Linked DNA regions of Microbispora sp. ZYX-F-249. The protein of the gene in region 2 interacts with the protein of the main gene of each other region in a pairwise test. Links are inferred from orthologs where the notes say so. Each region holds a gene or a part of one and is shown on either strand. Other genes may lie near its edges.

The links.
Region 1: the proteins of def (region 2) and AAH991_RS01595 interact in binary tests that used the Escherichia coli proteins (3 or more experiments, as listed by UniProt). The link is inferred for Microbispora sp. ZYX-F-249 from one-to-one orthologs.

What each region holds. Positions count from the first base shown.
Region 1 is NZ_JBDJAW010000001.1:355,127-369,652, reverse strand. The notes cover bases 5,598-8,597. They hold AAH991_RS01595 (aspartate-semialdehyde dehydrogenase), read left to right. Parts: upstream 5,598-6,563; coding sequence 6,564-7,631; downstream 7,632-8,597. Other genes in these bases: AAH991_RS01585 (LLM class F420-dependent oxidoreductase), read left to right, coding at 8,481-8,597; AAH991_RS01590 (TetR/AcrR family transcriptional regulator), read left to right, coding at 7,775-8,422; AAH991_RS01600 (aspartate kinase), read left to right, coding at 5,598-6,567. In the rest of the region: AAH991_RS01640 (LysR family transcriptional regulator), read right to left, coding at 1-141; AAH991_RS01635 (SDR family oxidoreductase), read left to right, coding at 248-973; AAH991_RS01620 (DNA polymerase III subunit gamma and tau), read left to right, coding at 1,362-3,542; AAH991_RS01615 (YbaB/EbfC family nucleoid-associated protein), read left to right, coding at 3,730-4,080; recombination mediator RecR, read left to right, coding at 4,084-4,683; AAH991_RS01605 (DUF5063 domain-containing protein), read left to right, coding at 4,676-5,206; more of AAH991_RS01600, read left to right, coding at 5,293-5,597; more of AAH991_RS01585, read left to right, coding at 8,598-9,431; AAH991_RS01580 (YkvA family protein), read left to right, coding at 9,506-9,856; AAH991_RS01575 (amidohydrolase family protein), read right to left, coding at 9,853-11,049; AAH991_RS01570 (SURF1 family cytochrome oxidase biogenesis protein), read right to left, coding at 11,119-11,904; AAH991_RS01565 (winged helix-turn-helix transcriptional regulator), read right to left, coding at 11,954-12,421; AAH991_RS01560 (GNAT family N-acetyltransferase), read left to right, coding at 12,502-13,032; AAH991_RS01555 (TetR/AcrR family transcriptional regulator), read left to right, coding at 13,029-13,619; AAH991_RS01550 (DUF7059 domain-containing protein), read left to right, coding at 13,620-14,526.
Region 2 is NZ_JBDJAW010000031.1:22,158-36,516, reverse strand. Bases 4,974-7,806 are described here. They hold def (peptide deformylase), read right to left. Parts: upstream 6,718-7,806; coding sequence 6,229-6,717; downstream 4,974-6,228. Other genes in these bases: AAH991_RS29385 (GNAT family N-acetyltransferase), read right to left, coding at 7,490-7,806; AAH991_RS29390 (hypothetical protein), read right to left, coding at 7,256-7,453; AAH991_RS29395 (ribose-5-phosphate isomerase), read left to right, coding at 6,825-7,295; AAH991_RS29405 (aldehyde dehydrogenase family protein), read left to right, coding at 4,974-6,227. Outside these bases: AAH991_RS29425 (DUF2207 family protein), read right to left, coding at 1-501; AAH991_RS29420 (LemA family protein), read right to left, coding at 504-1,055; pepN (aminopeptidase N), read right to left, coding at 1,371-3,935; AAH991_RS29410 (mycothiol-dependent nitroreductase Rv2466c family protein), read left to right, coding at 4,118-4,726; more of AAH991_RS29405, read left to right, coding at 4,821-4,973; more of AAH991_RS29385, read right to left, coding at 7,807-8,725; AAH991_RS29380 (PP2C family protein-serine/threonine phosphatase), read left to right, coding at 8,843-9,955; AAH991_RS29375 (response regulator transcription factor), read right to left, coding at 9,960-10,565; AAH991_RS29370 (M50 family metallopeptidase), read left to right, coding at 10,756-12,060; AAH991_RS29365 (DinB family protein), read right to left, coding at 12,078-12,587; AAH991_RS29360 (serine hydrolase domain-containing protein), read right to left, coding at 12,632-13,801; AAH991_RS29355 (hypothetical protein), read left to right, coding at 14,123-14,359. UniProt on the Escherichia coli protein: Removes the formyl group from the N-terminal Met of newly synthesized proteins. Requires at least a dipeptide for an efficient rate of reaction. N-terminal L-methionine is a prerequisite for activity but the enzyme has broad specificity at other positions.

The DNA.
Region 1 (14,526 bases), on a different replicon or contig from region 2:
CAGCGCCACCCCGAGCCGCCGTTCGAGCTGACCGATCGCCCGCGACAGCGGCGGCTGCGCGATCCCGAGCCGCTGCGCGGCCCGCCCGAAGTGCAGTTCCTCGGCGACGGCGACGAAGTAGCGCAGCTCTCGCGTCTCCATGCCGTCACGCTATCTCCCGGGCGCCCGGGATTGATACCCGGGAGGTATCGCCGGCCACCCGATCGGTGTTGGAGGTTCCGGCGCGGTCACGGACAGGATGAGACGCATGAGCGAACAGACGATCGCGCTGGTCACCGGCGCGAACAAGGGGATCGGATACGAGATCGCGGCCGGCCTCGGCGCCCTCGGCTGGCGGGTCGGCGTCGGCGCCCGGGACGACGAGCGCCGGGATTCCGCGGTGGAGAAGCTGCGCGCGGAGGGCGTCGACGCGTTCGGCGTGCCGCTCGACGTGACCGACGACGCGAGCGTGGCCGCCGCCGCCGCACTGATCGAGGGGCGCGCGGGACGTCTCGACGTGCTCGTCAACAACGCGGGGATAACCGGCGGCGCGGCACAGATGCCCACCACGGCCGACCTCGCCGCGGTGCGGGCCGCCGTGGAGACCAACGTGATCGGCGTCATCCGCGTCACCAACGCGATGCTGCCGCTGCTGCGCCGCTCGGCGTCGCCGCGGATCGTGAACATGTCCAGCGCCGTCGGTTCTCTCACCCGGCAGACCACTCCCGGCGCCGAGACGGGCCCGATCGCCGTCGCCTACGCGCCGTCGAAGACGTTCCTCAACGCCGTCACCGTTCAGTACGCCAAGGAGTTGCGCGACACGAACATCCTGATCAACGCCGCCTGCCCCGGTTACTGCGCGACCGACCTCAACGGTTTCCGCGGCGTCCGCACCCCCGAACAGGGCGCGGCGATCGCGATCAGGCTCGCGACCCTGCCCGACGACGGCCCGACGGGCGGGTTCTTCGAGGATGCCGGTCCGGTGCCCTGGTGACACATGACTGGGGTCCGGACACACGAAAGGCCCGGTTGGATGGACCGGGCCTTTCGTGTTCTTGCTGCTCAACCAAGCGCGGAGGATAGGAGATTCGAACTCCTGAGGGGTTGCCCCCAACACGCTTTCCAAGCGTGCGCCCTAGGCCAACTAGGCGAATCCTCCGTCGGACAGCTTAGCTCACTTCCCGCGTGGTTTCGACGTGTCGTGACACGGCCCGCGCACACCTGTCGAGTGGCTAGACTGTCCTAGGACCCCTCGCGCGGCGTCATCCTGTGAACCTCCCCAGGGCCGGAAGGCAGCAAGGATAAGCGGGCTCTGGCGGGTGTGCGAGGGGTCTCTTCAGTTAGCGGGAACGCCGGCCGGGTCGACCCCCCGAGGAGGCGGCATGAGTCTTGCGCTGTACCGCAAGTACAGACCCGGGACATTCGCCGAGGTCAAGGGGCAGGAGCACGTCACCGACCCCCTGCGCCAGGCGTTGCGCAGCGGCCGGATCCACCACGCCTATCTCTTCAGCGGCCCGCGCGGCTGCGGCAAGACCTCCAGCGCCCGCATCCTCGCCCGCTCCCTGAACTGCGAGAAGGGTCCGACGCCCGATCCCTGCGGCGAGTGCGAGTCCTGCGTCGCGCTGGCCCCCACCGGGCCGGGCCACCTCGACGTGATCGAGATCGACGCGGCGTCCCACGGTGGCGTGGACGACGCCCGCGACCTGCGTGAGCGGGCCTTCTTCGCCCCCGTCTCGGCGCGCTACAAGATCTACATCATCGACGAGGCCCACATGGTCACCCGTGAGGGCTTCAACGCGCTGCTGAAGCTGGTGGAGGAGCCGCCGCCGCACCTCAAGTTCGTCTTCGCCACCACCGAGCCCGAGAAGGTGATCGGGACGATCAAGTCCCGCACCCACCACTACCCCTTCCGGCTCATGCCGCCCGCCACCTTGAAGCGGCTGATGGAGGAGATCCTCGACTCCGAGTCCGTGCCGTACGAGCCGGCCGCGTTACCGCTGGTCGTACGGGCGGGCGCGGGCTCGGCCCGGGACACGCTGTCGATCCTCGACCAGCTGCTCGCGGGCGCGGACGAGTCCGGCATCACCTACCAGCGGGCGGTGTCCCTGCTCGGCTACACCGACGGCGACCTGCTGGACGAGGTGGTCGACGCGTTCGCCAAGCGGGACGGCGCGGCCGTGTTCCACGCCGTGCACCGGGTGATCGAGGGCGGTCACGACCCCCGCCGCTTCGCCACGGACCTGCTCGAACGCTTCCGCGACCTGGTGATCCTGTCCAACGTCCCCGAGGCGGCGGGCAGCGGCCTGCTCGACCGGCCGGACGACGAACTGGAGCGCCTCCAGGCGCAGGCGGCGTCCATGGGCCCCGCCGAGCTGACCCGGGCGGCCGAGGTGTTCAACGCCGGACTGACCGAGATGCGCGGCGCGACCTCACCCCGCCTGCTGCTGGAACTGATGTGTGCCCGCGTGCTGCTGCCCGGGGCCGACCAGGGCGAGGCGGCGCTGCTGACGCGGCTCGAACGGCTGGAGCGCGGCGTCGCGGCCGGTGTCCACACCGCCGCGCCCGCACCGGCGGCCCCTTCGGCCCCCGCAGTGGCCGCGCCGACGGCCCCGGCGGCCCCGGCTCCGGCGGCCCCGGCTCCCGCCCCGGCTCCCGCGCCGCAGGTTCAGGCCGCCGCGCGGAGCGCGGACGACTGGCCCACCCCCGTACGGCCCGGGTCCGGGTCGGCTGCCGCACCGCCTTCGCAGGCGCCGCAGGCCCAGGCGCCCGCGGCGGGCGGAGGACCGGTGCAGCAGGCCTGGCCGCAGGTGCTCGAAGCGATCAAGAACCGCCAGCGGGTGGCCTGGATGATCCTCAACGCCCAGGGCAGGCTGCTCGGCGTCGAGGGCAACGTCGTCACCGTCGGCTTCGAGAAGCCTGGCGACGTGCAGGGCTTCCTCAAGGGCAAGCGTGACGAGGTGGTGGCCGCAGCGCTCGGCGACGTGCTCGGCGGCACCTGGCGCGTCGACGTGGTGGTCGGCGGCCCGGGACCCGGCCCGGCCGGTCCCGCCACCCGCGGGCCGTCGGGCCCGCCGGCGCCCCAGACGCCGCAGACGCCGGCGCCGCCTCCTCCGGCTCCCCCGGCTCAGCCCTCCGCACCGGCCGCGCCGCCCACGCCGGCTCCGGCGGCCATGCCGCCCACGGGCGCCACGCCCGCTCCGGCTCCGGAGCGGAAGGCCGCGGCGCCCGCGGCGACCGACGAGTCGTGGCCGGACGCGCCGTCCGACGACTACGACTCGCCGTCCCCGTCCTCCCCGTCCCCGTCCTCGCCGTCACCGGCCTCGCGGTCCGCGCCGAGTCCCGGCCTGGCCGCGGCGCGCTCGGCGGCCAGGGCCGCCGCCCAGACGGGCCCCCGGCAGGCCTGGCCGGAGACGGTGCCGGCCCGTACGGGCGGGACCGCACGTCCGGACGACGATGTGGACCCGCTCAACGACGACGACGCCGACGTGAGCGAGCTGTCCGGCATGGCGCTGATCCAGCGTGAGCTGGGTGGTCGCGTCATCGAAGAGATCGATCACTCCTGAGCGCCTTCCCCGCCGCAGGGACGGCCGCCGCATGGACGGAGACTGGTTGGGTAACCGGTGTCCGTCCGCCCGCGACAGGCCGGCGACCCGCGTGGAACACGCACGCCGCGCCGGTGCGGAAACCGGGGCGACACCGTAGGCTCGGTCGCGACGAACATGTCGCTGGACGCTGAGGAGCGCAACCATCGTGAATCCAGGGGATGTCAACCTCCAGCAGTTGCTGGAGCAGGCTCAGCTGATGCAGCAGCAGCTCGTCACCGCGCAGCAGGAGCTCAGCGACGCCGAAGTGGAGGGCAGCGCCGGGGGCGGCCTGGTCGTCGCCACCGTGAACGGCAGCGGCGAGCTTCTCGAGCTCGAGATCAGCCCGCTGGCCATCGACGCGAGCGACCCGGAGGAGACCGCGCAGACGATCGCGGACCTCGTGCTCGCCGCCGTTCGGGACGCCGTACGCGCCGCGGGGGAGCTGCAGCAGGAGAAGCTGGGCCCGCTCGCGCAGGGACTGGGGGGCGGCCTCGGCGGTCAGCTGCCGGGGTTCTAGAGCATGTACGAAGGGGTCGTCCAGAACCTGATCGACGAGCTCGGGCTGCTGCCCGGCGTCGGTCCCAAGAGCGCGCAGCGGATCGCGTTCCACCTCCTCGCGGCCGACCCGGCCGACGTCAAGCGGCTCGCGCACGCCCTGCTCGAAGTGAAGGAGAAGGTGCGCTTCTGCCGGGTGTGCGGCAACGTGGCCGAGGAGCAGGAGTGCCGGATCTGCCGGGACCAGCGGCGCGATCCGCACGTGATCTGCGTGGTCGAGGAGTCGAAGGACGTGGTGGCGATCGAGCGGACCCGCGAGTTCCGCGGTCGCTACCACGTGCTCGGCGGGGCGATCAGCCCGATCGACGGCATCGGCCCGGACGACCTGAAGATCCGCGAGCTGATGACCCGGCTGGCCGACGGCCAGGTGACCGAGCTGATCCTCGCGACCGACCCGAACCTCGAGGGCGAGGCGACGGCCACCTACCTGGCCAGGCTCGTCAAGCCCCTGGGATTGAAAGTGACCCGACTGGCCAGCGGCCTGCCTGTGGGCGGTGATCTCGAGTACGCCGACGAGGTCACTTTGGGCCGCGCTTTCGAAGGACGGAGGCTGCTGGATGTCTGACGAGTGGAACGACCTGGCCGCACGCGTCGCCGGACACGCGCAGAACTTCATCGACGGCCTCACCCGCCTGGCCGGCGGTGAGGGCGGCGACGCGACGCTGCCGCTTCTCCTGGTGGAGGTGGCCCAGGTCAGTCTCGCGGGCACCCAGCTCGGGGCCGCCCAGGACGTGATCCTGCAGGGCAACGTCGAACCCGCGCTGAGCGACGACCCCGACATCGACCCCCTCCGTACGGCTCTCGCCGCCCGGCTCGGCCCGGTGGACGACTACGCCGAGGTGTTCGACCCCTACAAGGACACCGTCGTCACGCCGTACCGGCTGTCGGACGACCTCACGGCGGTGGCGGCCGACCTCATCCACGGGCTGCGGCACTACCGGGCGGGCCGTCCGCTCGAGGCGCTGTGGTGGTGGCAGTACTCCTACTTCAACACCTGGGGCAACCACGCCGGTGCGGCGCTGCGGGCCCTGCAGGCGCTGGTCGCGCACACCCGGCTCGACGTCGTCGAAGAGGGCACCGCGGTCTGACCGTCCACATGCTGGTCGCTGCCGGTCTCGGTTTGGGACGTCCAAGTACACTGTGAGCTCCACGTCCTGATTCGTTGGAGATTCCAGTGGCGCTCGTTGTGCAAAAGTACGGTGGTTCCTCCGTAGCCGACGCGTCCTGCATCAAGCGGGTCGCCCAGCGGATCGTCGCGACGAAAAAAGCGGGCAACGACGTCGTCGTCGTGGTGTCCGCGATGGGCGACACCACCGACGAGCTGCTCGACCTGGCCCAGCAGGTGTCGCCGCTGCCGCCCGGCCGCGAGCTCGACATGCTGCTCACCTCGGGTGAGCGGATCTCCATGGCGCTGCTCGCGATGGCGATCGCCAACCTGGGTCACGAGGCGCGCAGCTTCACCGGCTCGCAGGCCGGTGTCATCACCGACTCGACGCACGGCAAGGCGCGCATCATCGACGTGACGCCGAGCCGCATCCAGGAGGCCGTCGACGCCGGTCAGATCGCGATCGTGGCCGGGTTCCAGGGCGTCTCCCAGGACAGCAAGGACATCACGACGCTGGGCCGGGGTGGTTCCGACACCACGGCCGTCGCCCTCGCGGCGGCGCTCGGCGCGGACGTCTGCGAGATCTACACCGACGTGGACGGCATCTACACCGCCGATCCCCGCATCGTCCGTACGGCGCGGCAGATCCCGCGGATCTCCTACGACGAGGCCATGGAGATGGCGGCGTGCGGGGCGAAGATCCTGCACCTGCGTTGCGTGGAGTACGCCCGCAGGTTCGACCTGCCGATTCACGTCAGAAGCTCGTTCAGCACGAGGGAAGGCACCTGGGTCGTCTCCGACCCCTACAGCGAAGGAACCGAAGTGGAGCAGCCCATCATCTCCGGGGTCGCGCACGACCGGAGCGAGGCCAAGATCACTGTGGTCGGGGTGCCCGACAAGGTCGGAGAGGCCGCCGCCATCTTCCGCACGCTGGCCGACGCCGAGATCAACATCGACATGATCGTGCAGAACGTGTCGGCCGCGGCGACCGGGCGCACGGACATCTCCTTCACGCTGCCGGCCAACGACAGCCAGACTGCCCTGACGGCGCTGAAGAAGATCCAGAACCAGGTCGCGTTCGAGTCGCTGCTGTACGACGACCAGATCGGCAAGGTCTCCCTGATCGGCGCGGGCATGCGCTCGCACCCGGGTGTCACCGCCAAGTTCTTCGGCGCGCTGGCCGACGCCGGGGTGAACATCGAGATGATCTCGACCTCGGAGATCCGCATCTCCGTCGTCGTGGGACAGAACGAGGTGGACACCGCGGTCGCCGCCGCCCACCGCGCGTTCGACCTCGACGCCGACCAGGTCGAGGCCGTTGTGTACGGAGGTACCGGACGATGAGCCGCAAGCCCACCCTCGCCGTCGTCGGCGCGACCGGTGCCGTCGGCACCGTCATGCTCGACATCCTGACCAGCCGCCGCGACCTGTCCGACGCGTACGGCGAGATCCGGCTGATCGCCTCGCCGCGCTCGGCGGGCAAGGTGCTGAGCGTGCGCGGCGAGGACGTCGTCGTCCGGGCGCTGTCGCCGGAGGCGTTCGACGGCGTCGACATCGCGATGTTCGACGTGCCGGACGAGGTCTCCGCCGAGTGGGCGCCGATCGCCGCCTCGCGCGGCGCGGTGGCCGTGGACAACTCCGGCGCCTTCCGGATGGACCCGGACGTGCCGCTCGTGGTGCCCGAGTGCAACCCCGAGCAGGCCCGCAACCGGCCCAAGGGGATCATCTCGAACCCCAACTGCACGACGCTGTCGATGATGGCCGCCATGGGCGCCCTGCACCGCGAGTACGGCCTGCGCGAGCTGGTCGTGGCCTCCTACCAGGCGGTGTCCGGGGCCGGGGTGGCCGGGCCCGAGCGGCTCTACAGCGAGATCGAGGCCGTCGCCGGCGACCGGACGATGGGCACCGTCGCGGGTGACGTGCGCAAGGCCGTGCCCGACCTGGCGGACTCGCCGTTCCCCGCCCCGCTGGTGCTCAACGTGGTGCCGCTGGCGGGCTCGCTCAAGGACGGCGGCTGGACCTCCGAGGAGCTCAAGGTCCGCAACGAGTCGCGCAAGATCCTCGGCATCCCGGACCTGAAGGTCTCGGCGACCTGCGTCCGCGTCCCGGTGGTGACCACCCACTCGCTGGCCGTCCACGCGACGTTCGAGCGGGAGGTCACGGTCGAGGGCGCCCGGGCGCTCCTGGACGCCGCGCCGACCGTGGTGGTGCTCGACGACCCCGCGAACGGCGTGTTTCCGACCCCGGCGGACGTCGTGGGCACCGACCCGACGTACGTCGGCCGGATCCGCCAGGCGCTCGACTTCCCGAACACGCTCGACCTGTTCCTGTGCGGCGACAACCTCCGCAAGGGCGCCGCGCTCAACACCGCCGAGATCGCGGCGCTGGTCGCCACCGAGTTCGCGTAAGGTCTGCCCACACCTCTGACGGCGCGGCGCGGTACAGTGCCGCGCCGTCGGCGCGCGTGCGCCGGTAGCGCGGTTTGCCGCCACGCGTGGATCATCTTGTCGGTTCATGACCGGACGCGGGCCCGACCCGTACAGTGACGAGCGTGGCCGAGAAGACACGGGAGCTGATCGTCGAGACGGCCCTCCGGCTGTTCAGGGAGCGGGGGTACGAGGCGACCACGATGCGCGCCATCGCCGCGGAGGCGGGCGTGTCGGTGGGCAACGCCTACTACTACTTCAGGTCCAAAGAGCAGCTGATCCAGGCGTACTACGACCGGGCGCAGGCGACGCACGAGGCGGCGTGCCGCGAGGTGTTCGCCGCCGAGCGGTCCTTCGCCGGACGGCTCGGGGGCGTGCTGCGGGAGTGGGTGCGGATCTCCGAGCCGTACCACGAGTTCGCGGTGAAGTTCTTCAAGCACGCGGCGGAGCCCAGCAATCCCCTGAGCCCGTTCAGCGCCGAGTCCGCCCCCGCGCGCGAGTCGGCCGTCGCGCTCTACCGGGAGGTGGTCGAGGGTTCGGCCGGGCGCATGGACGACGAACTGCGCGAGGAGCTTCCGGAACTGCTGTGGCTGCTGTGGATGGGAGTCGTGCTGTTCTGGGTCCATGACGACTCGCCGGGGTGTGCGCGCACCTACCGGCTGATCGACCGGGTCGTCCCGCTCGTCGACCGTCTGGTCGGTTTGTCGCATCTGCCCGGCATCAAGGGCGTGGCCAGGGAGGTCATCGAGGTGGTCCACGAACTCCGGGCGTGACCGCGACGCCATACCGTCCGGTTGGTATGGTCGGGGCGAGACCTTGGAAGGGGTGGCCGTGGACCGCTGGGGCATGACGATTCCGTTCTTCGGGCAGACGCCGGTCGAGTCGAAGGAGCTCATCGCCGAGCTGCCCGCACTGGGCTACACCGACGCGTGGTCGGCCGAGGTGGGCGGCACGGACGGGTTCGTCCCGCTGGCCCTGGCGGCCGAATGGGCGCCGTCCCTGCGCCTGGGCACCGCGATCGTCCCCGTCTACACCCGCGGCCCGGCCCTGCTGGCCATGTCGGCGGCCACGCTGGCCGACGTCGCCCCGGGCAGGTTCGTGCTGGGCATCGGCGCGTCGTCCCCGGTCATCGTGGGAAACTGGAACGCCGGCGAGTTCGACAAGCCGTACGCGCGGGTCCGCGACACCCTGCGCTTCCTGCGCGCGGCGCTGGCGGGGGAGAAGGTCACCGAGAGCTACGAGACCTTCGCCGTGAAGGGCTTCCGGCTGGAGAAGGCCCCCGCGACGCCGCCGAAGATCGTGCTGGCCGCGCTGCGCCCCGGCATGCTCCGCCTGGCCGCCCGCGAGGCCGACGGCGCGATCACCAACTGGTTGTCGCCCCAGGACGTACGGAAGGTCCGGGCCGAGCTGGGGCCGGAGACCGAGCTCACCGCGCGGCTGTTCGTCGTGGTGACCGAGGACGCCGCGAAGGCGCGGGAGATCGGCCGCCGGCTGCTGGCCTCCTACCTCACCGTGCCGGTGTACGCGGCCTTCCATGAATGGCTCGGCCGGGGTGAGGCGCTGCGGCCCATGCAGGAGGCCTGGGCGGCCGGGGACCGCAAGGCCGCGCTCACGGCGATCCCCGACGAGGTCGTGGACGACCTGATCGTGCACGGCGACGCGGCGACCTGCCGTGCCCGCGTCCGGGAGTACGTCGCCGCGGGGCTCGACACGCCCGTGCTCGCCCCCCTGCCTCACGGCGACGTGGCCCAGGCCGTACGGGACCTCGCGCCGGGCTCCTGACGGAACCGGGGGAGCGCCGCCGGACGTTATCGGGAAGGCAAAGCGGGCAGGGGAATCCACCTGGAGGTGTCCTCATGGTGAAGGCAGGACGTGCGGCGGCCACCTGGCGCGCCTACCGCGAGGTCTCCAAGCCCGGCTCGCCGGGGCTCGGGGCCCGCATCCGGGCCGTGCCCCGGATGCTCCGCGCCGCGATCAAGGGCGACTACCCCGGTATGACCAAGGGCAAGCTCGCCATGCTCGGCATGGCCGTGGCGTACATCGTGTCGCCGATCGACGTCGTCCCCGACTTCCTCCTGGGCATCGGCGTCGTCGACGACTTCGGCGTGTTCCTGTGGCTGGCGACCGCGCTGCTCGGCGAGAGCGGCCAGTTCGTCGACTGGGAGCACGGCGACCGGCCCGTCCACACCGGCAAGGTCCGTCGTTAGAGCTGCTCCTGCCGCAGCCAGGCCCGCGAGGGCAGGGGGTGGCCGAACAGGCGTGCGGCGTTGCCGTACGAGACCCTGGCGATGTCGGCGGGAGGCAGGCTGCCGAGGTTGCGGGCCACCGCGCGCTGGGTGTCCGGCCAGGTGGACTCCGCGCGCGGGTAGCCGGTCTCCAGCATCACCCGCTCCATGCCGACGGCGAGCCGCACCGAGCTCAGCGCGCTGTCGTCGAGCGTGCCGAAGAAGAAGTTGCGCCGCAGCACCTCGCTGGGCTTCAGGCCGCCCTCCCAGCTCGGCTCGCCCGCGACCGGGTGGTCGAGCGCGTAGTCGGCCCGCTCGGCCAGCATCGGCAGCCACCCGACGCCGCCCTCCACGATGAGGACGCGCAGCTTGGGGAAGCGCAGCGCCACCCCCGACCACAGCCAGTCGGCGCAGGCGAACATCGCGCTGGCCGGGATCAGCGTGGTGATCGCCTCCACCGGGGTGTCGGGCGACGGCACCGGTGCCCAGGAGGACGCGCCGGTGTGCAGGCACACCACGGTCCCCGTCTCCTCGCAGGCGGCGAAGAACGGGTCCCAGTGGCGGCTGTGGATCGACGGCAGCCGCAGCCGGGTGGGGAACTCGGGGAACACGACGGCCTTGAACCCGCGTGCGGCGTTGGCCCTGATCTCCTTCGCCGCGATCTCGGGATCGGGGAGCCAGGGAAGCTGCAGCGCGATCATGCGCTCGGGGTAGGTGCCGGCCCACACGTCGACGTGCCAGTCGTTCCAGGCCCGCACGAGCGCGAGCCCGAGATCCTGGTCGCGGGTGCGGCCGAACGCCACTCCGGCCTGGCTCGCGAGCATGCCGGGGAAGCACAGGGCCGCCCAGATCCCGGCCCGGTCCATGTCGTCGATCCGGGCCTCGATGTCGTAGCAGCCCGCCCGCATGTCCTCGAAACGGACGGGATCGAGCGTCCACTGCTCCTTGGGCAGGCCCGCGCCCACGTCCAGCCCCGCGCAGGGATAGGTGGCGCCACCGTACCGCCACACCTGGTGGCCCGAGTCGGTCTCCACGACCTTGGGCGCGAGGTCCTTGTACTTCTCGGGGAGGCGGTCCTCGAAGAGATCGGCCGGCTCGATCAGGTGATCATCGACCGAGATGATCACGAAGTCCCGCCGCCTCGGCTCTGGGTCGGTATGCAGCGGCGTCGTCACGGTAGTAAACGGTAGGGCCAAGGGATAACACGGTACAAGCTGCGAGGTCTCCGGTTGGTATCCGTTCGCTCACCTTGCGGCGCGTACGGTCACGCCCTGTGACTCCCGCTCCGTCCGGAGGTCGCGGGCCTCGCGGCGCACCAGCAGCACCCAGCCGCCCACCGCGATGCCGATGAACAGCCACCACTGCACGGCGTAGGCCAGGTTGAGCCCGCCTCCGCCGCCGACGTCCGGCGGGGGCAGGAGCTCCGGCGCCTCGGCCGGCATGGGAGTCTGCGCGGTGAGCTCGACGAACCCCCCGAAGACCCCGTACGGCAGGCCCTTGGCGAGGGCGGGCGTGTCGATCAGCAGGATCTGGCCGGCGGGCAGCCCGGAGCGGTTCCTGATGCCGGTGTTCTCCCGGGTCTCGGCCGGGCGGAGCCGTCCGGTGACCGTCACCTCCCCGGTGGGCGGCGCGGGCACCCGCGGCGGGGCGTCCGCGGTCGCCCCGGCCGGGACCCAGCCCCGGTTCACCAGCACGGCGCCCTGCGGCGTGACGAGCGGGGTGATCACGTAGAACCCCACCCGGGTGTTGAGGGTGCGCCGGCGCACCACGAGCTCGTGGGCGGGGTCGTACCGGCCGGTGGCGGTGACGATGCGGTACCTGTCCCGCTCCGGCACGGTCGCGCCGGGCCGGCCCAGCCGGTCGATCGGCACGGGAGCGGCGCCGAGGTTGGCGGTGATCAGGGCGCTGGTGGCCGACCGCTCCTCGAACCGTCCCCACTGCCACTTGCCCAGGAAGAAGAAGGCGGGGATCAGCGCGAGCACGAGCAGATGCAGCCCGACCCAGCGGCGCGTGAGGAGGAACCGGTACACGCCACCAGCCTAGGCAGCGCCACGACCGGTCCTGCTGTCAGGACGTGTCTCAAGCAGGGGTGCTCAGCCGGGCGCCGGGGCCGGGGCGGGGGGTCACCTCGCGCGGACCCCCGATTTCGTGGCCCTCCTCGCACACGAGGTGCAGTGCGACGGGCGCGCCGCAGTCGCGGTGGGTCACCACGACCGGCGGTCCCTCGGGATCGGCCACATAACGGTCACCCCAGTGCATGAGCGCGATCATGATCGGGTAGAGGTCGAGGCCCTTCTGGGTGAGCCGGTACTCGTCGCGCTGGCGCTGGCCGGGCTCCTGGTAGGGCACCTTGCGCAGCAGGCCCTCGTCGACGAGCCGCGACAGCCGCGCGCTCAGCACCTGCCGGGGCGCACCGGTGCGCGTCTGCAGGTCGGCGAAGCGCCGGATGCCGTTGAACGCCTCCCGGAGGACGAGGAAGGTCCACTTCTCGCCCAGAACGGCGAGGGTTCGCTCGATGGAGCAGTTGTCCACCCGATAACGCCGCATGTCGCGCATCGTAACCACAACCTCCCGCAGACATCTAAGTCTAGTTGACAGACTCAGGTGCGACGGGGGACGCTGAGTCCATGTTGGGAACTCAGGCGAGACCCGTCGTGGACATCCGTGCGGCGTGCCCGGACGACGACGAGGAGCGGGTGCGGCTCTTCCTGCAGGGCCTGTCGCGGGCCACGCTGACGAACCGGTTCTTCGTCGGCCCGGGCCGGCCGAGCGCGAGCCTGGTCCGCGCCATGGTCGCGCGGGACGACAGGCGGGACGCGCTGCTCGCGCTGCACGGCGACGCCGTCATCGGGCACGCGATGAGCCACCTCGCCGACGGCGACGGCGGAGTCGAGGCCGAGATCGCGGTCGTGGTGGACGACCGGTGGCAGAACCTCGGCATCGGCTCGCGGCTCGTGCGCACCCTCCTGCGCCGGGCGTCCGTGCGCGGCGCGGTCGTCGCCGGCATGGACGTCATGACCGAGAACCGGCGGGTGCTGGCGATGGTGCGAAGGACGTGGCCCTCTGCCACAATCGTCACACACGGCCCATCCGTCGAGATCAAAGCGCGCCTCGCATTTGCAGAACAAGGTTCTGTTGGTTCACCATTGACTATGTGAAGAACGCGAAGAGCGCGCGGGACGGCAGGGCCAGGATCATCGAGGGCGCCCTGCGCAGGTTCAGCCAGAGCGGGGTGTCGGCCACCACCCTGGCCAGCCTCCGGCAGGAGAGCGGCGTCAGCGTCGGCAGCTTCTATCACCACTTCACGAGCAAGGAACACGTCTTCGGCGTGCTCTACGCCGAGATCCTCGACATGTACCAGGACGCCTTCGTCGGCGAGCTCGTCCGCCACGAGGACGCCCGCGCCGGCATCGAGGCGATCGTCGCGATGCACATGGCGTGGTGCGGCGAGCACCCCGAGCGCGCCCGCCTGCTGATCAGCGAGCGTCCGCCCCGGCGCAACGAGCCCGGCGGCCCGGAGGTCGCGGAGTCGCGGCGCGAGTTCTTCCGGCAGGTCTCCGACTGGTGGCGGCCGCACATGAAGGACGGCGTGCTCCGTCCCGTCCCCGCCACCATGTGCTACGTGCTGTGGCTCGGCCCGGCGCAGGAGATGTGCCGCCTGTGGTTCAGCGGCGCCCACCAGCCCACGCAGGAGGAGATCCGCGAGCTGGGCGAGGCCGCCTGGAACAGCCTGAAGATGCCGTAGATTCGATCTGTGGACGCCCCTTCTGACCTGGTCCGGCGGCTTCGCGACAGGTTCGTGGAGACCGGATACACGATCGACGGCGTGCGTGAGCGGCTGGGTGACATGGCCGCCTCCGCCCTGGCCCGCGAGGAGGTCGTGCCCGCACTGCGGGCCACCAGGGACGCCGACCCCCTCGCCGCGCTGATCCGCCTGTGGTGGCTGGGCGTCCCGGTCAGCATGGCCGCCGCCGACCTCCCGCTGCAGGACCTCATCGAGGCCGGGCTGCTGGTGCGCCTGGGCGACTCCGTGCAGGCCACCGTGCATCTCCAGCCGTGGGACACCGGCACGGGCGACCCGGCGTACGTGGTGTCCGACCGCAAGGTGCGGCCCGGCGACCCCTCGCTGCGGCCCGACCACGTGGTGGGAGCGGGCGGGGCCTCGGCCAACCTCGCCCAGCTCGGCTGGACCGCGCCGGTCGGGCGGGCGCTCGACCTCGGCACCGGCTGCGGCGTGCAGGTGCTGCACCTGGCGCCCAGGGCGGAGGACGTCGTCGCCACCGACGTGAACCGCAGGGCGCTGCGGCTGGCCCGCCTCAGCTGGGGCCTGTCCGGCGTGACCGGCGTCGAGGCGCGCGAGGGCTCGATGTACGACCCCGTGGACGGCGAGCGGTTCGACCTCGTGGTGTCCAACCCCCCGTTCGTCATCGCGCCCGAGGCCAGGTACACCTACCGCGAGGCGGGACGGCGGGGCGACGAGTTCTGCCGCGACCTCGTACGGCGCACGCCCCGGCACCTCGCCCAGGGCGGGCACGCGCGCTTCCTCGCCAACTGGCTGCACGTCAAGGGCGAGGACTGGCAGGACAGGGTGGGCGGCTGGCTCGCGGAGACCGGCTGCGACGGCTGGGCCGTGCAGCGCGACGTGCAGGACC
Region 2 (14,359 bases):
GGCCACGCCGAGGAGCAGCGCGTGCGCCCGGCTCCAGCGCGGCCGGGACAGGCCCTGCTCCCGCGCTTCGACGATCACCTTCCTGCGGAAGCTCTTCCACCACCGGCCGAGGTCGCGCGAGCCCTCGGCCAGCGCTCCCGTCGCGACCACGCCGTCGACCGCCAGCGAGCGGACGTGGTCGTAGACGAGCCGCTCGTACGGCCGCAGGCCGCCCGGCTCCTTGCGCAGCCGTACGAGGGACAGCTCGGGGCCGATCTCCTCGACGGCCACGACTCCCCTGGCGGCCAGGTCGAGCAGGGTGGCCGAGGCCGCCTCGTCGCACAGCCGCCAGTTGCCGGTGATCAGGTCGACCACCGCGGGGGAGTGCCCGGCGAGCTCCCCGGTGGCCGGCCCCGGCTCGACGTCCGGGTTCCTCGTCGCCACGGCGAGCGCGAGCAGGAGCAGCAGCCACAGGCCGGTCGCCGCCGCGGCGGCCACCCAGGCGGCCATCGAGGCGGACACCGTCAGAACCTGACCCGCACGGGGCCGCGCTCCTCGCCGGGCGCCTGGAAGTACTCGCGGGGCGCGAAGCCGGTCATCCCGGCCACGATGTTCGCGGGGACCGCCTGGACGGCGTTGTTGTAGGTCAGGACGGCGTCGTTGTAGTACTGCCGGGAGTAGGCGATCCGGTTCTCGGTGGCGGCCAGCTCCTCCTGGAGCTCGGCGAAGTTGGCGCTCGCCTTGAGATCGGGGTGGGCCTCGGCCACCGCGAGCAGGCTCTTCAGCGCGTCCGACAGCATGTTCTCGGCGGCCGCCTGCTCGGCCGGGCCCCGGGCGCCGATCGCCCGGGAGCGCGCCGCGACGACGGCCTCCAGCGTGGCCCGTTCGTGGGCGGCGTAGCCCTTGACGGTCTCCACGAGGTTGGGGATCAGGTCGTAGCGGCGCTTGAGCTGCACGTCGATCTGGGCCCAGGCGTTGTCGGCGTTGTTGCGGGCGCGGACGAGACGGTTGTAGACGGAGACGAACGCCGCGACGAGGACGGCCACGACGGCGAGGACGACGATCAAGGGGATCATGGAGGCCTCCTGCACGGACGGTAGTCCCGGGCCGCCCCCCTGTAAACGCCCTCTCCGTCGTGATCTTGCAGTTTGTCGCACGCGTACGCGATGACCTGGAGGGCGACCCTCCGTGATCTTGCAGTGATCGGCGCCGCGGAGCGATCCGCGCAGCTCACGCCGTACGACAAAAGTCCGTGATCTTGCACCCGGTTTGCCCGACTGCAAGATCACGGACTGTATTCACGCTGCCAGAAGGGTGGGCCCGCCGAATTCTGCATGATCACCAAGGGTGACCGGGCAGCTCGGCGGGGTCCTGTGCGACAAACTGCAAGATCACGCGGAGGCGTCGCGGGCGCGGGCGCGCAGCGCCCGGCTGACGCCGTCGGCGCCCTCGAGCAGCAGGCGCCGCAGCGCGTGCGGCGGCTGGTTCGCGCTGATGTGGTCCTGCGTGCGGGCCACGGTCTCCGGACGGATCAGCAGCGCGGGGTAGCAGCCGACGGCGAAGTTCTGCGCCATGTCGAAGGTCCACTCGCTCCAGATCCGCCCGATCTCCTCGAAGTACCGGTCGCCGTACGGCTCCAGCAGCTCGGGGTGGTGCGGGTCCACGAAGCCGAGGATCGTGGAGCGCAGCAGCGCCCCGCTGAGCTCGCCTGCCACGATCGCCGTCCAGGTCTCGGCCTTGGCCTCCGGGGTCGGGATCGCGGCCCGGCTGGTGGCGGCCGAGCGCTCGCCGGTCGCGGTGGCGTCCCGCGCCAGCTCCGCGTCGATGTCCCCGGCGCCGAGCACACCGCCGGACACGAGCGCGTGGATGAGCGTCCAGCGCAGGTCGGTGTCGACGGCCAGGCCCTCGGGCACCTCGGCGCCGTCGAGGACGCCCTTGAGGAACGCCAGGTCGTCGGGCGAGGTGGCGGTGGCGGCGAAGGCGTTGACGTAGGCGAGCTGGTGGTCCGAGCCCGGCTCCGCCGCCGCGATCAGGCGGCGCAGCGCGCCGGCCAGCTCGGCGAGGCCGGTGGCCCGCCACGCCGGGTCGGCGTACTGCTGCACGGCCTGGCGGGCCTGGCGCAGCACGGTCTGCAGGACGGTCATGTCGCGCACCGAGTCGATGCCGGAGACGACCAGCTTGACGTAGTCGCGGGTGGCCATCTCGGCGTCCCGCGTCATGTCCCAGGCGGCCGACCAGCACAGCGCGCGGGGCAGCGACTCGGTGAACGCGCTGATCCCGCCGTTCACGAGGGTCTGCAGCGACCGCTCGTCGAGCCGGATCTTGGCGTAGGTGAGGTCGTCGTCGTTCACCAGCACGAGGTCGGGCCGGGCCTCGCCGACCAGCTCGGGCACGGCCGTGCGCGCCCCGACCACGTCGAGCTCGACCCGCTTGGTCCGGGTCAGCACGCCGTCCCGCAGGGAGTACAGGCCGATGGCCACCCGGTGCGAGCGCAGCGTCGGGTGCTCCTGGGTGGCCTCCTGCAGCACGTCGAAGCTCAGGAACCGGCCCTCGTCGTCCGTGGTGAACGACGGCCGCAGCGTGTTGACGCCCGAGGTCTCCAGCCACTCCTTCGACCAGGACGACAGGTCGCGCCCGGAGGTGCGCTCCAGCGCCGACAGCAGGTCCTGCAGGGTGGTGTTCTTCCAGGCGTGCTCGTTGAAGTAGTCGCGCACCCCGGCGAGGAAGTTGTCGAGGCCCACGTACGCGACGAGCTGCTTGAGCACCGACGCGCCCTTGGCGTACGTGATGCCGTCGAAGTTGACCTCGACGGCCTGCATGTCCGGGATGTCCGCGGCGATGGGGTGGGTGGAGGGCAGCTGGTCCTGCCGGTAGGCCCAGGCCTTCTCGACGTTGGCGAACGTCGTCCACGCGCCCTGGCCCCACCGGGTGGCCTCGGCCTGGCACAGCACGGACATGTAGGTGGCGAACGACTCGTTCAGCCACAGGTCGTCCCACCAGCGCATGGTGACGAGGTCGCCGAACCACATGTGCGCCATCTCGTGCAGGATCGTCTCGGCGCGGCGCTCGATGACCGCGTCGGTCACGCGCGAGCGGAAGACGTAGTCCTCCAGGAACGTCACCGCCCCGGCGTTCTCCATGGCGCCGGCGTTGAACTCGGGCACGAACAGCTGGTCGTACTTGCCGAAGGGGTAGCGCAGGCCGAAGACGCGGTGGAAGAAGTCGAAGCCCTGCTTGGTGACCTCGAAGATGTTGTCGGCGTCGAGGTACTGCGCGAGCGAGCGCCGCACGTAGACGCCGAGCGGGATGCCGTCGTGCTCGTCCCGCACGACGGCGTACGGCCCGGCGATGAGGGCCGTGATGTACGTCGACATGACGGGGGTCGGCGGGAAGTGCCAGCGCCTCGCGGCCTGCAGCGTGCCGTGCCGCCCGCGGTGCTCCTCCAGCTCCTCGGCCGCGTCGGGGGCGGCGTTGGACACCACCTCCCAGTCGGCGGGGGCGAGGACGGTCAGCTCGAAGGTCGCCTTGAGGTCCGGCTGGTCGAAGCAGGCGTACATCCGGTGGGCGTCGGCCGTCTCGAACTGGCTGTGCAGGTAGACCTGCCGGTCCACGGGGTCGACGAAGCGGTGCAGGCCCTCACCGGTGCGCATGTAGGAGCAGTCGGCGTCCACACGCAGCTCGTTGTGCGCGGCCAGCCCCGGCAGCGGGATGCGCCCCTTCTCGGCGTCGTAGGTGCTGACGTCCAGCTCCCTGCCGTTGAGCACGACCTTCCGCACGTGCGCGCCGTGCAGGTCGATGAAGGTGTCCGCCCCCTCGCGGTCCGAGGTGAAGTGGACCGTCGTGATGCTCTCGAACCGCTCCTCGCCCTCCGTCAGGTCGAGTTCGACCTGGTAGGACTGGACGGAGAGCAGCCGAGCGCGCTCCCGAGCCTCGTCCCGTGTCAGATTCCCTGCCACACCCGCTCCTCATCACATGATCGAGCCCCCGGATCCCCGCCGCCCCGTCGCGTCAGGGAATGGATGAATCCTGCCACGCCGCGGGGACATCGCGGATTCGAGATCGCTCCTACCTGGAATAGGAGATTTCCTGCCCGGGTTGACGACCGCAGGAACCATAGTCCGTTCGAGAGGGTGTCACAGTGTCCGACCGAAAGCTTGTCGATTTCTGGTTCGACCCCGCCTGCCCCTGGGCGTGGATCACCTCGCGCTGGATCCACGAGGTGGCCGCGCTCCGGCCCATCGACGTGCGCTGGCACATCATGAGCCTGGCGGTGCTGAACGAGGACAAGGACATCCCCGCCGACTACCGCGAGCGGGTCGGGCAGACGCTCGGCGCCGTACGGGTGCTCGCCGCCGCGGCGGACAAGTACGGCGAGGAGGTCCTCGGCGACCTCTACACCGAGATCGGCCGGCGCTTCCACGACGAGGGGCGCGAGCGCGACCGGGCCACGCTCGCCGAGGCCCTCACCGCCGCGGGGCTCGACTCCGCACTGGTCGCCGCGCACGACTCGGACGAGTACGACGAGGCGATCCGGCGCTCGCACGGCGAGGGCATCGACCTGGTCGGCCAGGAGGTGGGCACGCCGGTCATCGCCGTCGAGGGCACGGCGTTCTTCGGTCCCGTCGTGTCGCCGATCCCGAGGGGCGAGGCCGCCGCCCGGCTGTGGGACGGGGTCCTGCTCGTCGCCGGCACCGACGGCTTCTTCGAGCTGAAGCGGTCCCGGACCCGCGACCCGATCTTCACCTGACGCTGACAGGCTCCTTCACCGGCTCGCGAATCGATCGGAAAGGTTTCGGCCGGAAGGCTCGCCATCTGACAGCCGAGGCGCAAGGATGAGTGACATGCGTCACCTCTACGTGAACGGAGCCTGGGTCCCGTCCGCCTCGCGCGAGGCCGTCGACGTCGTCAACCCCGCGACCGAGGAGATCGTGGACCGGGTGCCCGCGGGGTCGCCCGCCGACGTCGAGTCCGCCGTCGCCGCCGCCCGTGCCGCCTTCCCCTCCTGGTCGGCCCTGGAGCCGGCCGAACGCGCCGCGTTCCTGGGGGCGGCGGCCGGGCTGCTCAAGGAACGCGCCCAGGAGATCGCGGCGACCATCGCCACCGACATGGGGGCGCCGCTCACGCTCGCGCTGAAAGTGCAGACGCTGATGCCCGCCGAGGTGCTGGCCTTCTACGCCGACCTCGCCAAGAGGTACGAGTTCGACGCCGGCCGTGTGGGCAACTCGCTGATCGTGCGCGAGCCCGTGGGCGTGGTGGGCGCGATCACGCCGTGGAACTACCCGCTCCACCAGGTCGTGTGCAAGGTGGCCCCGGCGCTGGCCGCGGGCTGCACGGTGGTGCTCAAGCCGAGCGAGGTCGCGCCGCTCGCGGCGTACGCGCTGGCCGACATCCTCCACGAGGTAGGGCTGCCGCCCGGCGTGTTCAACATGGTCAGCGGCCACGGGCCGGTGGTCGGCGAGGCCATCGCGGCCCATCCGGACGTCGACATGGTGTCGTTCACTGGGTCCACGAGGGCCGGCCGCCGGGTCGCGGCCCTCGCGGCCGAGACGGTCAAGCGGGTGGCCCTGGAGCTCGGCGGCAAGTCCGCGAACATCATCCTGCCCGACGCCGACCTGGAGAAGGCGGTGAGGAACGGGGTCGCCGGGGCGTACCTCAACTCGGGCCAGACCTGCTCGGCGCTGACCCGGATGCTGGTCCACTGGGACCAGTACGACGACGCCGTACGGCTCGCTGTCGAGGCGGCCGGCGCCTACGTCCCGGGCGATCCGTTCGCCGAGGGCACCCGTCTGGGCCCGCTGGTGTCCGCCGCCCAGCGCGACCGGGTCGTCAGGTACATCAACCGCGGCCAGGAGGAGGGCGCCCGCCTCGTGCTCGGCGGGCCCGACAACCCGATGGAACGCGGCTACTACGTCGAGCCCACGATCTTCGCGGGCGTCTCGCCCGGCATGTCCGTCGAGCAGGAGGAGATCTTCGGCCCGGTGCTGTCGATCGTCCCGTTCTCGTCGGAGAACGAGGCCGTCGAGATCGCCAACGGCACGCCGTACGGGCTGTCGGGAGCGGTGTGGGCGGGCACCGAGGACAGGGCGCTCGCGGTCGCGCGCCGCCTGCGCACCGGGCAGGTGGCCGTCAACGGCGGCCGGTTCAACACGATGGCGCCGTTCGGCGGCTACAAGCACTCGGGGATCGGCCGCGAGCTCGGCGAGTTCGGCCTGGAGGAGTTCCTGGAGGTCAAGGCCATCCAGCTCTGAGTCAGGGCGCCTGCAGGAGGATCTTGCGGCGCTCGTCCTTGCCCAGCCGGTCGACGTACAGCGTGCCTTCGAGGTGGTCGAACTCGTGCTGGAAGCACCGGGCGAGCATGCCGCGGGCCTTGACGGAGACGGGCCTGCCGAGCTTGTCGACCCCGCGCAGGGTGACCCCGGCGGCGCGGGCGGTCGGGGCGTACAACGGCTTGCCGGTCTCCTTGCCGGGCACCGACAGGCAGCCCTCCTCCTCGACGACCTGCTCGGCGTCGTCGATCGTGAGCTCCGGGTTGATCACGTGGCCCTTGCGGTTGCTGATGTCGTAGACGAACAGCCGGCGGCCCACGCCGATCTGCGGCCCGGCCAGCCCCACGCCGTCGGCCTGGTACATGACGGCGAACATCTCGTCGATCAGCCGGCGCAGTTCGCGGTCGAAGTCCGTCACCGGTTCCGCGGGGGTGCGCAGGACCGGGTCGCCGACGTAACGCAGCTCGCGCATGACACTCCTGTCAGGCCGGAGGTGTAAGGGACGGATACCCGTCTTGGCTATTACTTTAGTGGAGCCCGGGGTCGTGTCCGCCAGAGGCCTTCTGGGAAACTTGTGCCGTGCGTGTCTACATCGGTGCCGACCATGCCGGCTACGAGCTGAAGAATCACCTGGTCTCCTGGCTGAAGGAGCAGGGCCACGAGGTGGAGGACTGCGGGCCCCACGTCTACGACGCCGAGGACGACTACCCGCCGTTCGTGCTGCGCGCCGCTCAGGGCGTGGCAGGCGACGCGGGCAGCCTCGGAGTGGTGATCGGCGGCTCGGGGAACGGCGAGCAGATCGCCGCCAACAAGGTGCGGGGGGTGCGCGCGGCCCTCGCCTGGAACGAGGACACGGCCAAGCTGGCCCGCGAGCACAACGACGCCAACGTGATCAGCCTGGGCGCCCGGCAGCACACGCCGGAGGAGGCCGCCCGGTTCGTCGGGCTCTTCCTGGCCACGCCGTTCTCCGGGGCCGAGCGGCACGCCCGGCGGATCCGCCAGCTCGCCGACTACGAGACCACCGGCGAACTGCCGCCGCTGCCCGCCTGAGTCCCTCTGCCGTCCCGGCCCCGGCGGGGCTCCCGCCGGGGCGTCTCGTCCCGCAGCGGCCGCTGGTCGGCGGCCTCCAGCTGCTCCGGCGTCGGCCGGGACACGTCCCGGGCCCGCATGGCCGTGATCGCGGTGATCTGCAAACTCTGCAGCGCCATGCCCGAAGCCTACGCGCCGGTTGTCCGCGGCGCGTTTCAGAACACCCGGCAGCCCCACGGCGCCGGGTCCCATGCCATCGCGGCCGACAGCTCGCGCAGGGCGCCCGCTCGGTGCTCCCGCACCAGCCCGGCGTCCGCCGCCGCACCGAGAGGCCGCCCGCCCAGGTACGCCGCGCCCAGCACGCCGACCGGCAGCGTGAGGTCCGCGGGCGCCTCGCTCCGCTCGCACGTCCCCTCCCCGCCGGCGACCTTCAGCCGCCAGCGCCCGGCGTTCCACGGGCAGACCTCGTCCTCCACCTCGACGACGAGGTCGGCGGGGGCGGCGTAGGCGCGGGCGGCCAGGGCCCGGTCCACATCCACGAGACGGACCCACAAATCGTCGATCCAGACCGCGTTGAGCCGGCGGGGCTCGGCCAGCAGGTGCATGATCGGGTCGTCCAGCGGGCGCCGCTCGGCGTGGACGACCGCGCACAGGTCGCGGTCGAGGACGCCGCGCCAGGCCAGCGCGTACGCCGCGGGATCGACGGCGTGCAGCTCCAGGAGCCGGACCTCCCCGTCCGACACGTTGTGCTCGTTCCAGCCGGACCTCGCCCGGAACAGCGCGTAGCCGCGGGGCCCCGACGCGTCCTCCGCGATCAGGCAGCGCAGCGGGCCCATCCCGCCCCGGTCGTGGTCGGTGTCCGGGAGGATCTCGGCCCGCCAGTACGCCTCCGAACGCCCGTACAGGCCGGGACGGCCGGGCTGTACGGCGTCGTAGACCCGGCGGAGCCTGGCGAGCTCGTCCGCGGGCCTGGCCACCCGGAGACGCAGCGCGGGATCGGCGGGGGCCGAGCGGGTGAAGGCCGAGCCGTGGGTGGGGATGCGGAAGGACAGGGCGTCGGCGGCCCTGCCGTACCCGAAGCGGCCGTAGATGCCGGCCTCGCTGGCGTAGAGCGCGGCGACGGCCTCGCGCCCGCTGTCGTGCAGGTCGTGCAGCTGGTGGGTCATCAGCGCGGTCAGCACGCCCTGCCGGCGGTGTGAGGGGAGCACGCCCACCGACGTGACCCCGGCGACGGGGATCGGGCCGCCGGGAACCGTCATCCGGAAGGACAGCGCGCCGGCGCAGCCGGCCGCCAGGTCGCCGTCGAAGGCGGACACCAGGCGGTCGATCTCCATGATCTCGCGCCAGCGGTCGGTGATCTCCAGTGGATAGGTGGAGCTGAACGCCTCGTAGGCGACGGCCACGAAAGCCGGCCACTCGGCTTCCTTGATGGGGCGGACGGCGATGCTCATCGAAACACCGTAGAAGCGGGCCGCCGCGCGGGGCGACCCAATATCCGTGCCGCGTGATCTAGACCTTGGTCAAGCAGGTGCCGCCACCTGGGCTGTCCGGATACAGTCGAGGCCATCATGACTTCCCGACCGGCGCCGCTGATCCCTCCTCGGCTGCGCGCGCTCCTGGCGCGCGTACCGCTCCTGGTGCCGTTGGTTCGTTTCGTCAGGAAAGTCTGGTCGAGGGACCGGTACCTCCTCATCGCTCTCGCCGTGCTCACCATCGTGGTCGGCGTGCTCGACGCGGAGGTGTCGGCGTACTGGTTCTCGCCCTCGCTGCTGATCCTCTTCACCCTGATCGGCGGTCTCCAGCTCCGGCTGCGCAGCCTCGCGATCCTGCTGTGCGTGGTCGTGGCCTCCCTGACGTACATGGGACCGATCACGGGGGTGCCCAGCGTCGGGCCCGGCCTGCTGATCACGATGGCCTTCACCGCCGCGCTGGCGTGGACGATGGCCCGGACCCGGGGCAAGCTCGGCGTCCAGGGCCTGCGCGGCGACGCGATGCTGCTGGAGCTGCGCGACCGGCTCAAGCGGCAGAGCGAGCTGCCCTCGCTGCCCAAGGACTGGGGCGGCAAGGTGGTGCTCAAGCAGGCCGGGGGATCCTCGTTCGGCGGCGACTTCGTCGTCTCGATGCGGGAGGGCGACCGGGTCCAGGTCGCGGTCGTCGACGTGTCCGGCAAGGGCGTGGACGCGGGCACCCGCGCGCTCATGCTGTCGGGCACCTTCGGCGGGCTGCTCGGCTCGGTGGACGACTTCCTCGTCGCGTGCAACTCCTACCTGCACCGCCAGCTCGGCGACGAGGGGTTCGTCACCGCCGTCCACCTCGACCTCGACCTGTCCACGGGCGCCTACACCATCACCTCGGCCGGACACCCGCCGGTGGTCCGGTTCGACGCCGGGTCGGGCACGTGGCGGGTGTCCACGGCGAAGGGCGTCGTGCTCGGCGTGGTTCCGGACCTGGCCTGCGAGACCGACAGCGGGGTGCTGCGCAGGGGCGACGCGCTCATGCTGTTCACCGACGGGCTGATCGAACAGCCCGGCCGGGACATCGACGCCGGGCTCGACCGGTTGCTGGGAGAGGCCGAGCGGCTGCTGCCGTCGGGGTTCCGGGACAAGGCCCGGCAGCTCGTCCAGTCGATGTCCTCCGGCCACAACGACGACTGCGCGCTCGTCCTGATCTGGCGCCCCTGAGTTCCTACAGCCAGCCGGAGTCGGTGGCGATGCGGACGGCGTCCACACGGCTGCGCGCCCCGGTCTTGACGAGGATGCGCGACAGGTGGTTGCGCACGGTGCCGACGGACAGGCCCAGGTCCGCGGCGATCTCCTTCGGGCGCGCGCCTCCCGCCGCGAGCCGCAGCACGTCGTGCTCCCGCGGCGTCAGCGGGCAGTCGGCGGCCTCCAGCGCGGCGACCGCCAGCTCGGAGTCGACGACCCGGCGCCCGGCGGTGATCCGGCGGATGCCGTCGGCGAGCTGCTCGGGGCCCACCTCGATGCTCAGGTAGCCCAGGACGCCCGCCGCGAAGGCCCGCTTCACGTGACCCGGGCTCGGCTGCGCCGACAGCAGCATCACCCGGCAGCGCGGCACCTTCTCACCGAGCCGTGCCGCCGCGCTGAGCCCGTCCACGCCGGGCAGGTCCGCGTCGATGACGGCGGCGTCCGGCCGCACGTCCAGGGCCGCGGGCACGATGTCCTCGCCCGACCCGACGTCCGCGACCACCCGCAGGTCGTCCTCCCCGTCGAGGGACGCGACCAGGCCACGCCGTACCAACGGAAGATGCTCGGCCACCAGGATCCGGATCAAGATGCTCCCCTCTGGACGTCTCTCAAAGGGTGATCGACCAATTGCGTACTGTCAACGAAGTGTCCCTAATCGGTCATGGCCGGGCAAGCCGAACCCGCGTCGGAAAAGTCTTCGCTTTTGCGCGGGTGGGCTACGCTCGAAAGGTGCTTCGTCTGCCAGGGCACCTTCTCCACCTCGGGGGTACGCGCTGATGAGCTGGCTCTTCGTGGCCGGGTTCGTGATCCTCTTCGTCGGTCTGCTGGTCTCCATCGCGCTTCACGAGATCGGGCACCTCGTGCCCGCCAAGCTCTTCGGCGTCCGCGTGACCCAGTACATGGTGGGTTTCGGGCCCACGATGTGGTCGCGCAGGCGGGGCGAGACCGAGTACGGCGTGAAGTGGATCCCGCTCGGCGGCTACATCCGCATGATCGGCATGCTCCCGCCGCGTGCCTCCGACGAGCCGGGCAAGCTGCGCAGCGTCTCCACGGGCCCCTGGCAGGGGCTCATCGAGAACGCGCGGGCCGTCGCCTCGGAGGAGATCCGGCCGGGCGACGAGAACCGGGTCTTCTACCGCAAGCCCTGGTGGCAGAAGGTCATCATCATGACCGGCGGCCCGGCGATGAACTTCGTGCTGGCGTTCGTGCTGTTCGCGGTCGTGATGATGGGGTTCGGCGTGCGCGAGTTGACGCCTGTCGTGTCCTCGGTGTCCAAATGCGCCATCCCCGCCGCCGAGGCGGGGCACCGCGACTGCCGGGACAGCGACCCGCTGACGCCCGCCGCCAAGGCCGGTCTGCGGCCCGGCGACCACATCGTCGCCGTCGGCGGCACTGCGGCCGCCGATTGGGAGGCGGCGCAGCGGCTGATCCGGGAGCACGGCGCGGGGGCGACGACGCTCGGCATCGAACGGAACGGGCAGCGGACCGACGTGCGGGTCGACCTGATCGCGCAGGACATGCCCTCGCTGACCGACCCCGACAAGATCGACAAGAACGTCGGCTTCCTGGGCGTGAGCCCGACCACCGTCGTGGTGAAGAAGGGCCCCGGCTACGTCGTCGGGCAGATGTGGGACCTGACCGAGCGCACCGCCGTCGCGATGGTCAACATCCCCAAGAAGATGGTCGGCGTGTGGAACGCCGCGTTCTCGGGAGACAAGCGCGACCCGAACGGGCCGATCGGCATCGTGGGGGCGGGCCGGATCGGCGGTGAGATCGCCGCCTCGGACCTCCCGGTCGAGAACAAGATCGAAATCTTCATCAACCTGCTGGCCGCGCTGAACCTCGCGGTGGGCATGTTCAACCTGATCCCGCTGCTGCCGCTGGACGGCGGGCACATCGCCGGCGGGCTCTGGGAGGGCCTCAAGCGGGCCTTCGCGCGGGTGCGCCGCCGGCCCGCCCCCGGTTACGTGGACGTGGCCAAGGCGCTCCCGCTGACGTACGTCATGGCGGCCCTGCTGGTCGTCATGGGCGGCCTTCTCATCTACGCCGACCTCGTCAACCCGGTCCGCCTGTCCGGCTGAGCCCGCCGGGCGGCGGGCTACTCGCCTGTCGCGCCGTCGACGCGCTCGCGCAGCAGATCGGCGTGGCCGTTGTGGCGGGCGTACTCCTCGATCATGTGGCACATGATCCAGCGCAGCGAGTAGTGGACGCCCTCACGGGCCGTCTTCGTCATGGCGTCCAGGTCGGCGCAGGCCTCTTCGGCCGCCCGCGCGTGCTCGACCTCCGCGCGCCAGGTCGCGAAGGCCTCCTCGGCGGACGCGGTGTCCACGTTGTCGAACTCGCCGTCCGGGTCGTCGGCGCTGTAGTAGATGCCCTCCAGGTCCTCGCCGTTGAGCCGCCGCCGGAACCAGGATCGCTCGACGTCGGCCATGTGCCGGACGAGGCCGAGCAGCGACATGCTGGAGGGCGGCACCGAGCGCAGCCGCAGCTGCTCCTCCGTCAGGCCCTCGCACTTCACGGCGAGGGTCTCACGGTGCCAGTCCAGCCAGGAGCGCAGCATCGTGCGCTCGTCCGCGGCGACAGGGGGATCGATACGTGTGTCGGTCATCCCGGCATACTGCCCGGCTCACGCGGTATCGCGCCAACGCCGCCTCAGATCGCGCTGCGGACCGCGTCGAGGAGCGTGGCGGCTCTGCTGTCCGGCTCGCCCTCCCGAACGCGGTTCATGACGTAGCCGAAGGCGAGGCCGGACGCCGGGTCGGCGAAGCCGAGCGATCCGCCGTAGCCGGGGAACCCGAAGGCGGCCGGGCTGTACCAGAAGGCGTCGGGGGTGGGCAGGCCGAAACCGGTGGCGATCCGGACGGGCACGCGCAGGACGCGGTCCACGCCGCCGGCCTGTTCCGCGGTCGCCGCCGCCACAGTGGCGGGGGACAGGATGCGATGCCCGTCGACCTCGCCGATCAGGGCCGCGTAGAAGCGGGCCAGCGCGCGGGCGGTGCAGATGCCGTTGGTCGCGGGCATCTCGGCGAGCTGCTCGGCGGGGTCGTCGTGGTTCAGCAGAGGGGTGACGACGGTCATCGCCCGCATGGTCAGCGATGTGGGATCGGCATAGGCGCGCATCACCTCGCGCGCGGACTCGGGAAGGGCGTCCAGGTCGATCCCCGTCAGCGCGCCGAGGTCGATCGGGGTCGTGACGATCCGGCTGACCCGGTGCTGCTCGGATTCCGGCAGCCCGATCCAAAGATCGAGGCCGAGCGGTGCGGCGATCTCCTCGGCGAGGAAGGCACCGAGGCTGCGGCCCGTCACCCGGCGGACCACCTCGCCGACCAGCCAGCCGTACGTGTGCGCGTGGTAGCCGTGCTCGGTGCCCGGCTCCCAGAACGGCCGCTGGGCGGCCAGCGCGGTCACCATCGGGTCCCAGGCGATCGCCTCGGCCGGGGTGATCGGGTTGTCGATCGCGGGCAGCCCGGCCTGGTGGGTGAGCAGCCAGCGCACCGGGATCCGGCCCTTGCCGTTCGCCGCGAACTCCGGCCAGTAGCCGGCGACGGGTGCGTCCAGGTCCAGTTCGCCCCGCTCGGCCAGCAGGTGCGCGCAGGCGGCGGTGACCCCCTTGGTGGTGGAGAACACGACCGCCAGGGTGTCACGGTCCCAGGGGCGGCCCGTCCCGGGGTCGGCGATCCCGCCCCACAGGTCGACGACCTTCCGGCCGTGCAGGTATACGGCGACCGCGGCCCCCACCTCCTGCCCGCCGGACAGATTCGCCGCGAACGCCTCACGTACTGCTTCGAATCCAGGTGCGGTCTCGCCGCCGATTCCGGGCATGCGTCATCGCCTTCCGAACGATCGGGATGTGTGGGCAGGAGCCGGCGAGGCGGGCGCGGTGCTGCGGTGCCGTCTCTCGCAGAGACGAAGTTAGTCCATTGATAAAACATCGTCAACGGCGAAGACGATGTTCTCTTCCGGGTCGCGGGCGCTCGCAGAGACAAGTAGGCCGTTCATCGACTGTGGAGGCCGAACCTGACCGCCTTGACTGAGAGATGAACGGTTCATTGCTCAGGCTTGTGCATATGGGGCAGATGTGATCAAAATCAATTCACCCTTCAACTACTTGGGTGAAGGGCCACCGCACGGATGAGGAGAGGCATGAAGCGCACCATCTCCGTTCTCGCCGTCGCCAGCGGCGTCCTCGGCGCCACGCTCACCGGCGTCGGCGCCGCGTCCGCGGACACATCCGCAGTGGACTGCTCCACGGGCGGGTACACCTATGTCGTCAACAAATACGTCCCCACCAACGTCGAGGCGCCGGCGGTGGACAATCGCCTCTACAACATCGTCGGTCCGACGGCGTACACGCACGAGGTCTGCCTCGACATCCCCGAC